2 regions of the Naumannella halotolerans genome follow, and region 2 is predicted to be linked to the other one. Evidence: riboswitches for the same ligand, from Rfam matches in the RefSeq annotation. Region 2 holds a riboswitch; the other holds the start of a gene.
What was found. A riboswitch is a leader RNA that binds a small molecule or an ion and turns the genes downstream of it on or off. The one in region 2 is predicted to bind thiamine pyrophosphate.

Region 1 (5,122 bases), on a different contig from region 2:
GGTGCAGCTTCGTTCGGCGCAGACACGAATGGGGTGGTGCTGATCTGCGTCGCGGTTGCGAGGTTCATGCTCATCCTTCTGGTGCTGCCGTGTCGTCACTGGGAACGATGCCCCGTGACCGGTCCCGTGCGGTGCCCCGTCATTCTCCTAGGTTAGGGACACCTTACGTCAAGAGGTGAAGGTCACAACCTTCTCGAATGAGACATGAGACACGTGTCCGATCCGGTGGATCTGTGCTGAGCGTTTTCACCGTGAGCGAACCGGGAATGAAGTCCTTGAATCTGACGTTGAGTCGGTGACGCTCAACTTGATGGAGGATGTTGTGCAACTTCCGATTCTTTTTCTTTCCGAACTGGTGGTCCTGCCGGGCATGGTCGTGCCGATCCGGCTGGACGAGACCTCGCGGGCCGCGATCGACACCGCGCGCGCCAGCAGCGACGGCAAACTCGTCGTCGCTCCGCGACTTGCCGACCGGTACGCCAGCTACGGCGTGGTGGCCGAGATCGTGCAGCAGGGGCGGATGGCCGGTGACGGCGCCGAAGCCGCGGTCCTGCGTGCCGAACGCCGGGTGAAGATCGGCTCCGGTGTGTCCGGGCCCGGCAGTGCCCTGTGGGTGGAGGCCGAGGATGTGCCGGTGACCGAACCCGACGAGCAGCTGCGCGAGCTGGCCAAGGAGTACAAGTCACTGGTGATCGCGACCCTGCAGCGCCGTGACGCATGGCAGGTGATCGACAACGTGCAGCGGGTGACCGATCCCGATCAGCTCGCCGATCTCGCCGGGTACGCCAGCTGGCTGACCGACGACCAGAAGCGCGCACTGCTGGAGACCCCCGAGGTCGCCGAGCGGCTGCAGACGCTGATCGAGTGGACTCGCAACCAGATCGCCGAGGCCGAGGTCAACGACAAGATCGCCGACGATGTCCGCGAGGGCATGGAGAAGTCGCAGCGGGAGTTCCTGCTGCGCCAGCAGCTCAATGCCATCCGGGCAGAGCTCGGCGAGGGCGAACCCGATGGTGCGGAGGACTACCGGACCAGGGTCGAGCAGGCCGACCTGCCCGAGAAGGTACGCGAGGCCGCGCTGCGTGAGGTGGACAAGCTCGAGCGCAGTTCGGACCAGACCCCGGAGGCCGGCTGGATCCGTACCTGGCTGGACACGATCCTGGACATGCCGTGGGGACAGACGACCACCGACAACACCGACATCGCCGCGGCGCGGGAGGTGCTGGATGCCGATCACCACGGTCTGGATGACGTGAAGGACCGGATGATCGAGTACCTGGCCGTTCGGTCGCGGCGGGCCGAGCGTGGGCTGCAGGTGGTCGGGGGGCGTGGCTCCGGTGCCGTCCTGGCGCTGGCCGGGCCGCCCGGTGTCGGCAAGACCTCCCTGGGGGAGTCGGTTGCCCGTGCCCTGGGCCGCAAGTTCGTCCGCGTCGCCCTGGGTGGAGTCCGGGACGAGGCCGAGATCCGCGGTCACCGGCGTACCTACGTCGGAGCCCTGCCGGGTCGGATCGTGCGTGCCATCAGCGAGGCGGGTTCGATGAATCCGGTGGTGCTGCTGGACGAGATCGACAAGGTGGGTTCGGACTACCGGGGTGACCCGTCCTCGGCGCTGCTGGAGGTCTTGGACCCGGCGCAGAACCACACCTTCCGCGACCACTACCTGGACGTCGATCTCGACCTGTCCGATGTGTTGTTCCTGGCCACGGCGAACGTGATAGAGAACATCCCCGAGCCGCTGCTGGACCGGATGGAACTGGTGACGATCGACGGTTACACCGAGGATGACAAGATCAACATCGCGCGTGACTTCTTGCTGCCGAAGCAGCGGGAACTGGCCGCACTCGATGCCGAGGAGGTGATCTTCACCGACGAGGCGTTGCGGGAGATCGCCGCCGACTACACCCGTGAACCCGGCGTGCGGCAGCTGGAAAGGCTGCTGGCCAAGGGATTGCGGAAGGCGGCGACGAAGATCGCTCAGGGCCGGGCGGAGGCAGCGATCACCATCGACCTGGGCAATCTGAAGGACTTCCTGGGGCGGCCACGGTTCACTCCGGAGTCCGACGAACGTACCGAGGTGCCCGGGGTTGCGACCGGTCTGGCCGTCACCGGACTGGGTGGCGACGTGCTGTTCATCGAGGCCAATGCCGTCGACGGCGAGCGAGGTCTCACCCTCACCGGTCAGTTGGGTGAGGTGATGAAGGAGTCGGCGCAGATCGCCCTGTCCTACGTCCGGGCGCACGCCGCCGAACTCGGCATCACCGACCCCGGTGTGCTGGACCGGCGGATCCACATCCACGTTCCGGCCGGTGCGATCCCCAAGGACGGGCCGAGCGCCGGTGTGACCATGGTGACCGCACTGGTCTCGATGGCCACCGGCCGTCGGGTCCGCAGTGATGTCGGGATGACCGGTGAGGTGACCTTGAACGGGCGGGTGTTGCCGATCGGCGGATTGAAGCAGAAGCTGCTCGCCGCCCAGCGCAACGGATTGCGCACGGTCTTCGCACCGAAGCGCAACGAACCCGACCTCGACGAGGTGCCGAGTGAGGTGCTGGAGGCGATCACCGTCGTCCCGTCCACCGATGTGGCCGAACTGGTCGCCGCGGCGTTGGAACCGGTGACCGAGTCGGCGCGGGCGGCAGCCTGATCATCTCGGGCTCGCCCCGGCCGTGAGGCCGGCGGAATCGATCGGCGAAGGGCCGGGATCCACCTCTGGTAGGTCCCGGCCCTTTCGTGCCTCTGGGTGCTGACGTAGGGTGTGGGGCAAGTGACACGGGGTGCGCCACGGTGCTGAGATCACACCCGTTGAACCTGATCTAGTTCGTACTAGCGAAGGGATGTCCGTATGCGCGACCATGCGCCCGCGACGACGCCGACCATTCACACCGAGCTGCTCGATCGGCTCCGATCGACCTCCCCACTGGTGCAGTCGATCACCAACACCGTGGTCACCAACTTCACCGCCAATGCATTGCTTGCACTCGGGGCTGCACCGGCGATGGTGGACATCCCGGGCGAGGCCGGGATGTTCGCCGGCCTCGCCGGTGGGGTGTTGATCAACCTGGGGACACCCCTGGCCGAGAACCGGGCCGCCGCCGTCGAGGCGGCCGCAGCCGCCGGTCGGGCCGGGACCCCATGGGTGCTCGACCCGGTGGCGGCCGGGGTGCTGCCGATCCGCACCGCACTGGCCGCCGAACTGGTGGCCGCCGGCCCGACCGTGATCCGCGGTAATGCCAGTGAGATCCTCGCCGCTGCCGGCGCCGGTGGTGGCGGGCGAGGAGTCGATTCGACGGCCGGGCCGGAAGCGGCACTGGATGCCGCCAGGGGACTTGCGGTCCGTACCGGTGGGGTGGTCGCGGTCAGCGGCCCGACCGATCTGGTCACCGACGGGAGCACCGTCGTCCGGGTGGCCAACGGGGACCGGTTGCTGACCCGGATCACCGGTGGGGGTTGCGCACTCGGGGCGGTGATGGCCGCCTTCCTGGCGGTGAGCGAGGAGACGACGGTGTTCGATGCGACCGTGACCGCGGTGGCCTGTTACACGATCGCCGCCGAACTGGCCGCCGAGCAGGCAGCAGGTCCGGGTTCGTTCGCGGTGGCATTCCTGGACCGGCTCGGCGATCTCACGGCGGACCAGGTGCGGCAGCGGGTGGTACTGGCATGAGCGTCGGCCAACCGGTGCCCGGCCGGGCTCGGGTGCCCGGACGGCTCGAGCTGCACCTGGTCACCGACACCGCCCAGTGTGGTGACCGCGGTGTGCTGGAGACCGTTCGGCGAGCCGTCGCCGGCGGTGTGAGCGTGCTGCAAATACGGGACAAGACCGCCTCGGCTCGCGAATTTCTCGACCTGGTGACCCGGATCGCAGACACCGTGGGTGACCGGGTACCGGTGCTGGTGAACGATCGGGTGGACATCTTCTGTGCCGCCCGGGAACAGCAGGCAGCCGTGGCCGGAGTCCACCTGGGACAGGACGACCTTCCCGCCGAGACGGCCAGGCGGATCCTCGGTGCCGAACCGATCATCGGGTTGACGGCAAGCTCCCGGGCACAGCTGGCGGCCGCGGATTCACTGCCAGGTGGCACCGTGGACTACCTCGGGGTGGGGGTGGTGCGGGCCACCGCCACCAAGCCCGACCACCCGCCGGAATTGGGTACCGACGGGTTCTCCAGACTCGCCGGCGCCACCGCACTGCCGTGCGTGGCGATCGGTGGAATCCGGTCCGAAGATCTGCCGGGGCTCCGTCGCGGCGGGGCCGCCGGTGTGGCTGTGGTCTCGGCGATCTGTGCCAGTGCCGACCCCGAAGGGTCCGCCCGTGCGCTGGCCGACCGATGGGAGAACGGGTGAGCGGCATCCCGCGGGTGTTGTCGATCGCCGGCTCCGATCCCAGTGGAGGGGCCGGGGTGCAGGGTGATCTGAAGAGCATCGCCGCCAACGGCGGGTACGCGATGGCGGCGATCAGTGCGCTCACCGCCCAGAACACCACCGGGGTCCGGGCCATCCACGTGCCACCACCGGAGTTCCTCAGCGCCCAGCTTGAGGCGATCAGCGACGACATCACCGTCGACGCGGTGAAGATCGGCATGCTCGGTACGGCAGCGGTCGCCCGCGTGGTGGGGGAATGGTTGGTCCGGCATCGGCCCCCGGTGGTCGTGCTGGACCCGGTGATGGTGGCCACCAGCGGGGACCGGCTGGTCGATGCCGATGCCGAGGACGCGGTCTCGGAGCTGATCACCCGGTCCGACCTGGTCACCCCGAACATCCCCGAACTGGCCGTCCTCACCGACGCTGCCCCGGCCCGTACCTTGGCCGAGGCACTGGAACAGGCCCACGGTCTTGCCGACCGGTCCGGGGTCCGGGTACTGGTCAAGGGCGGACACCTGCGGGGACTGGTGGTCACCGACGCGCTGCTCGACCGCGGAGTGGTCACCGAGTTCACCGGTGACCGGGTGCCGGGCAGCAACACCCATGGAACCGGGTGCGCGCTGTCCAGCGCACTGGCCACCCGGGTGGCCGCCCACGGTGACTGGGCGCTGGCGACCCAGCAGGCGAAGGACTGGCTGACCGCGGCGATCTCCGCCGGCCGGCAGCTGGCCGTGGGACACGGCAACGGTCCGGTGGATCATCT
Region 2 (5,122 bases):
CAGGTCTGCATCATGGGTGATCGAGACCACCGCGCAACCGCGCCCGTCCACCAGCGCGATGATCAACCGCAGCATCGACTGCCAGGTCAGCCGATCCTGACCGAAGGTCGGTTCGTCGAGCAGGATCAACCGCGGAGCGGTGGCGAGCACGGTGGCCACCGACAATCGGCGCTGCTCCCCGCCGGAGAGGGTGAACGGGTTCGCCCCGGCCAGCGATTCCAGGCCCAGCTCGGCCAACAACTCCGCCACCCGGGTACGGATCTCCTCCGGTCCGGTCCGCACCGCCCGCAGGCCGACGGCGATCTCGTCCGAGACCGTGGCGGTGACGAACTGGTGGCCGGGCTGCTGGAAGACCACCCCGATCCGGGTGGCCAGCTCCCGGGCCCGCCAGCGGGCCGGGTCCGGACCGATCGGGCGCCGGCGCTCGAACCATCGTGTCCGGGAGCGGTCGACGACCTCCCCTTCGGCACGCAGCTGCGCGGTGGCCACGGCGGTTCCGGCGACCGGCGGCAACAACCCGGCCAGGGTGAAACCGAGGGTGGACTTGCCGGCACCGTTCACCCCGGTGATCACGGTCGACCGGCCGGCGTCGAGACTCACCTCGACCGGGTCGTGCACCCCCACGCCATCGCGTCCCGACACCAGCTCGGTGGCCTGCAGCAAGGGCACCGGGTTCGCCCGGCCGGGGCCACCGGAGGCTGTCGAGCGGGGTCGGCGGTCGATCGACAACGGCACTCCGGGCACCCAGACCCCGCGGGCGGCCAGCTGTTCACCCTCGGCGGCCAGCACCCGATCCGGCGGCCCCTCGGCGATCACCCCACCGGCCGGTTCGAGGACGACGATCCGATCGACCACCGGCAGCCAGGTACTCACCCGGTGCTCGACCACCACCAGGGTGGCAGAGCGATCGGCCAACAGGCGGTCGACGGCATCGCGTACCTCGATCACCCCGTCGGGATCCAGGTTCGCGGTCGGTTCGTCGAGCAGCAGCAGACCGGGCTGCATGGCCAGCACCCCGGCCAGCGCGAGCCGCTGCCGTTGTCCGCCGGACAACGCCTCGGTGGAACGATCCAGCGGCAGGTCGAGCCCGACAGCCTCCAGTGCCGCCGACACCCGACGCCAGATCTCGGAGCGCTCGATGCCCAGGTTCTCGCAACCGAAGGCGACGTCATCCCCGACCCGGGAGAGGATGGTGTTCGCCTGCGGATCCTGCAGGACCAGCCCGGTCCGCCCGGCTCCCGGATCGGGTCGCTGCCCGTCGACCAGGATCGAACCGCTCTCCTCCCCCTCGTCGGGCCCGCCGAGCACCCCGGCCAGGCCGGCCAGCAGGGTCGACTTGCCCGCCCCCGAAGGCCCCAGGAGCAGCACCCGCTCCCCCGGTTCGATCCGCAGGTCCACCCCGGCCAAGGCGGGGCGACGTCGGGAACCGTGCCGCCAGCCCCAGTCGGTGAGGTCGATCCGGGCACCGGTGCGGGTGCCGGGTACCTGATGGGCGCGAATACTCATCGAGTGGCGCAACCTCCAGCGGTGCGCACCGGGTTGATGATCATGAGAGTTTGCGTACCTCCCGACCGGCGGCGAACCGGTCCAGCACCCCGGTGGCGGCCAATGCCCTGGTGAGCAGCCAACCGATGAGTCCGGCCAGGATCGCGCCGGAGATCAACAGGCAGACCAGGTAGATCACCAAGAACTCCGGCGACTTCGCCAGGTTGCCGGAGACGAAGAGTTCCAGCACGAAGGCGCCGGCCGCGGCACCCATACCGGCCAGCGCCGCGACCACCAGCCCGAACCGACGATAGGCGAAGATCGCGAAGATCAACTCCGCACCGAGACCCTGGGCGATCCCGGAGTAGACGGTCTCGATCGACCACTGGCTGCCCAGCAGCATGGAGACCACCGAGGCCAGCAGTTCGACGAACAGCGCCGCGCCGGGTTTGCGGATGATCAGCCCGCCGAGCACGCCGCCGAGCAGCCAGATGCCGACGGCGATGCCGCCGATGCCGGGGGTCAGGGCGTCCATGGCGGTGAACCACGCGTAGCCGACGACGTTCCAGGCCACGAAGATCAAACCCGTGGCGACGCCGAGTACGGCGGCGACCACGATGTCGACCACCCGCCAGCGGTAGGAGGTGGGACGTCGTCGGTCCCGGGTGGTCGAGGAATCGGTGGGACTCTGGGTGGGCCTGGTGGACATCTGTGCCTCCATTCGAAGGGCACAAGGAGTTGCTCTCTCCCTGCGCCGGCATGATCCGGATCAGGTTCGACGGTCAAGGACGTTCAGCCCTAATCTCAGCCCGGTGTGCCGGACCCCCGTGGAACTGCCCACAGAGTACGCCGACCGGCGCCACGTTGGCCACCCGGGTGTTGCCCACCCTGGCCGAGGTGAACAATGGTCGTCGAGGATCACCGATCCGTCGGATCCCGGAGAGGACACCTTGGAACTGCAGCGGCTGGGCGCATCCGGATTGAAGGTCTCCCCGATCGTGCTCGGATGTATGAGCTACGGGCAGCCCGATCGCGGATCCCATCCGTGGAGCATGCCGGAGGCCGACTCGCGGCAGTTCTTCGAACGTGCCCTGGCAGCCGGGATCACCACCTTCGACACCGCCGACATGTACTCCCTCGGCTCGAGTGAGGAGATCACCGGCCGTGCCCTGGCCGAGCTCGCCGATCGCGAGGATGTGGTGATCGCCACCAAGGTGTACATGCCGATGAAGGAGAACGGTTACAGCAAGGGCCTGTCGCGCAAACACCTGCTGCAGGCGGTCGACGCCTCGCTGACCTGGCTCGGCACCGATTAGATCGACCTGTACCAGATCCACCGTTTCGACCCCGAGACGCCGGTGGAGGAGACGATGCAGACGCTGGACGACATCGTGCGCTCGGGCAAGGTGCGCTATCTCGGCGCATCCAGCATGGCGACCTGGCAGTTCGCGAAGCTGCAGTACACCGCCGACCTCGGTGGCTGGACCCGGTTCATCTCGATGCAGGACCAGTACAACCTGATCCAGCGGGAGGAGGAGCGGGAGATGTACCCGTTCGTCCTCGACCAGGGTGTGGGCGTACTGCCCTGGTCGCCGCTGGCCCGCGGCAAGCTGACCCGCCCCTGGGGTGAGAGCACCCACCGCAGCGAGACCGACGACGTGACCGCCTGGCTGTACCAGCAGGCGGCCGAGGCCGACCGGGCGATCGTCGAGGCCGTCGCGGCGATCGCGGCAGAACGCGGGGTCTCGATGGCCCAGATCGCGCTGGCCTGGGTACGCCAGCAGCCGGCCGTCACCGCACCGATCATCGGTGCCACCAAACCGCAGCACCTGGACGATGCCATCGCCTCACTGTCGATCGAACTCAGCGACGACGAAAGGGCGCTGCTGGAGGCGCCGTACACCCCGCGCAATCCCGAGGGCTACTGACCCGGGCTCAACCTCCCGTGATCCGCCTGCCCACCTCCGGTGCGGGGCGGGCAGGCGGTCTCGGCGTCGGATCTGATCCGGTCAGGCCTTCTTGTAGACCATCTGCTTGTTGCAGAACTCGTCCATGGCCAGCGGGCCCAGTTCACGACCGATACCGGAGCGCTTGACCCCGCCGAACGGCAGGAACTCGCGGGAGGCCTCCGGGGTGTTGATGTACACCATGCCGGCCTCCAGCCGGTCGGCGACCTTCTCCGCACGTCCGCGGTCGGTGGCGAAGACCGCCGACCCCAGCCCGAAGGGGGTGTCATTGGCCAGGGTGACGGCTTCGTCGTCGTCGGCGACCCGGAACAACATGAAGGCCGGGCCGAACAGCTCATCGTAGTAGCCGGCATTGCCTTTCTTCACATCGGTCAGCACGACCGGTTGCACATAGGCACCCGGGCCCTCGATCCGCTCCCCGCCGGCGAGCACCGTCGCCCCGTCCTTCACCGTCTCCTCGACCTGGCCGACGAACCGCTCGGCGGCCGAGATGCTGGACAGCGGGGACAGCTTGCCCGGATCGGCGTAGGGGTCGGCGGGGATCAGCGCCTTCGCCTTTTCGGCGATCTTGGTCGCCACCTCGTCGTAGATGTCATCCATGATGATCATTCGCTTGGGCGAGTTGCAGGCCTGGCCGTTGTTGCCCATTCGCGTACCGAACATCGTCTCGACGGTGGCGTCGATGTCATCGGTGTCCAGCACGACGAAGGGGTCGGAGCCGCCGAGTTCGAGCACCACCTTCTTCAGGTTCTTCCCGGCCGCGGCGGCGACAGCTGATCCGGCCCGCTCGGATCCGGTCAGCGAGACCCCCTGGTTCAGCGGGCTGGGCAGGATGACCTCGGACACCTGGTCATTGGTGGCATAGACATTGATGTAGGCATCGGCCGGCAAACCGGCGTCGACGAAGATCTGCTCCATCATTGCCGCCGACCGGGGACACTGCGGGGCGTGCTTCAGGATGATCGTGTTCCCCAGGGCCAGGTTCGGAGCGGCGAATCGCGCAACCTGGTAGTAGGGGAAGTTCCACGGCATGATCCCGAGCAGCGAACCCACCGGCTTGCGGAGCAGGTACGCCTGGTCGTCCCCGGCCGGCCCGCGCAGCAGCTCGTCCTCGATGAAGGCCGCCGCATTGTCGGCGAAGTAGTTGTAGATCCGGTTGCAGATCTTCACCTCAGCGACGCCCTCGGGGACGGCCTTGCCCATCTCCAGACCGATGATCCCGGCCAGTTCCTCCGCCCGCTCGGTGTAGATCTCGGCCACCCGGCGCAGGACCGCGGTCCGTTCCTCGACCGGCGTGTCCCGCCAGGAGAGATAGGCCTTGTGGGAGCGCTCGAGCGCATCCCGGATCTGCTCATCGGTCGCCGTCGGGAACTCCTCGACCACCTCTCCGGTGGCTGGGTTCTGTACCTGATACTCCGACATCGCTTCCTCCTGTGGTCGGCAACTGCGTCCACCGCTGCGATCGAGCACCACAACGTTGGAATGGCCTTCGATTGTCTCAAAGGTACGAACGGCCGACCGGCCCCGGGGGGCCCACAACCGGGGCCGATCATGATCAAACGAGCCGAGGCGGCGGCCGTTCGGAACCGCCCGGCTGGTGATCACCGGGCGAGGAGGACGCACCCGCCCCGGCACTCAGGCGGTCGAGCCGGGTTCCATCCGCGTACCCG

Region 1: it holds a riboswitch for thiamine pyrophosphate, as region 2 does, so the genes downstream of both, thiM (hydroxyethylthiazole kinase) here and CLV29_RS11515 (ECF transporter S component) in region 2, are expected to answer to the same signal.

Annotation. Positions count from the first base shown of each region.
Region 1 is NZ_SOAW01000001.1:1,339,688-1,344,809, reverse strand. Features, by position in the region: gene CLV29_RS06200 (isochorismatase family protein) at 1-68, opposite strand, end outside; gene lon (endopeptidase La) at 311-2,644, shown strand; TPP riboswitch at 2,761-2,852, shown strand; gene thiM (hydroxyethylthiazole kinase) at 2,843-3,661, shown strand; gene thiE (thiamine phosphate synthase) at 3,658-4,341, shown strand; gene thiD (bifunctional hydroxymethylpyrimidine kinase/phosphomethylpyrimidine kinase) at 4,338-5,122, shown strand, end outside.
Region 2 is NZ_SOAW01000002.1:74,356-79,477, forward strand. Features, by position in the region: gene CLV29_RS11510 (ABC transporter ATP-binding protein) at 1-1,506, opposite strand, end outside; gene CLV29_RS11515 (ECF transporter S component) at 1,547-2,194, opposite strand; TPP riboswitch at 2,214-2,324, opposite strand; partial or broken gene CLV29_RS11520 (aldo/keto reductase) at 2,484-3,413, shown strand; gene CLV29_RS11525 (NAD-dependent succinate-semialdehyde dehydrogenase) at 3,495-4,874, opposite strand; gene CLV29_RS11530 (glucose-1-phosphate adenylyltransferase family protein) at 5,088-5,122, opposite strand, start outside.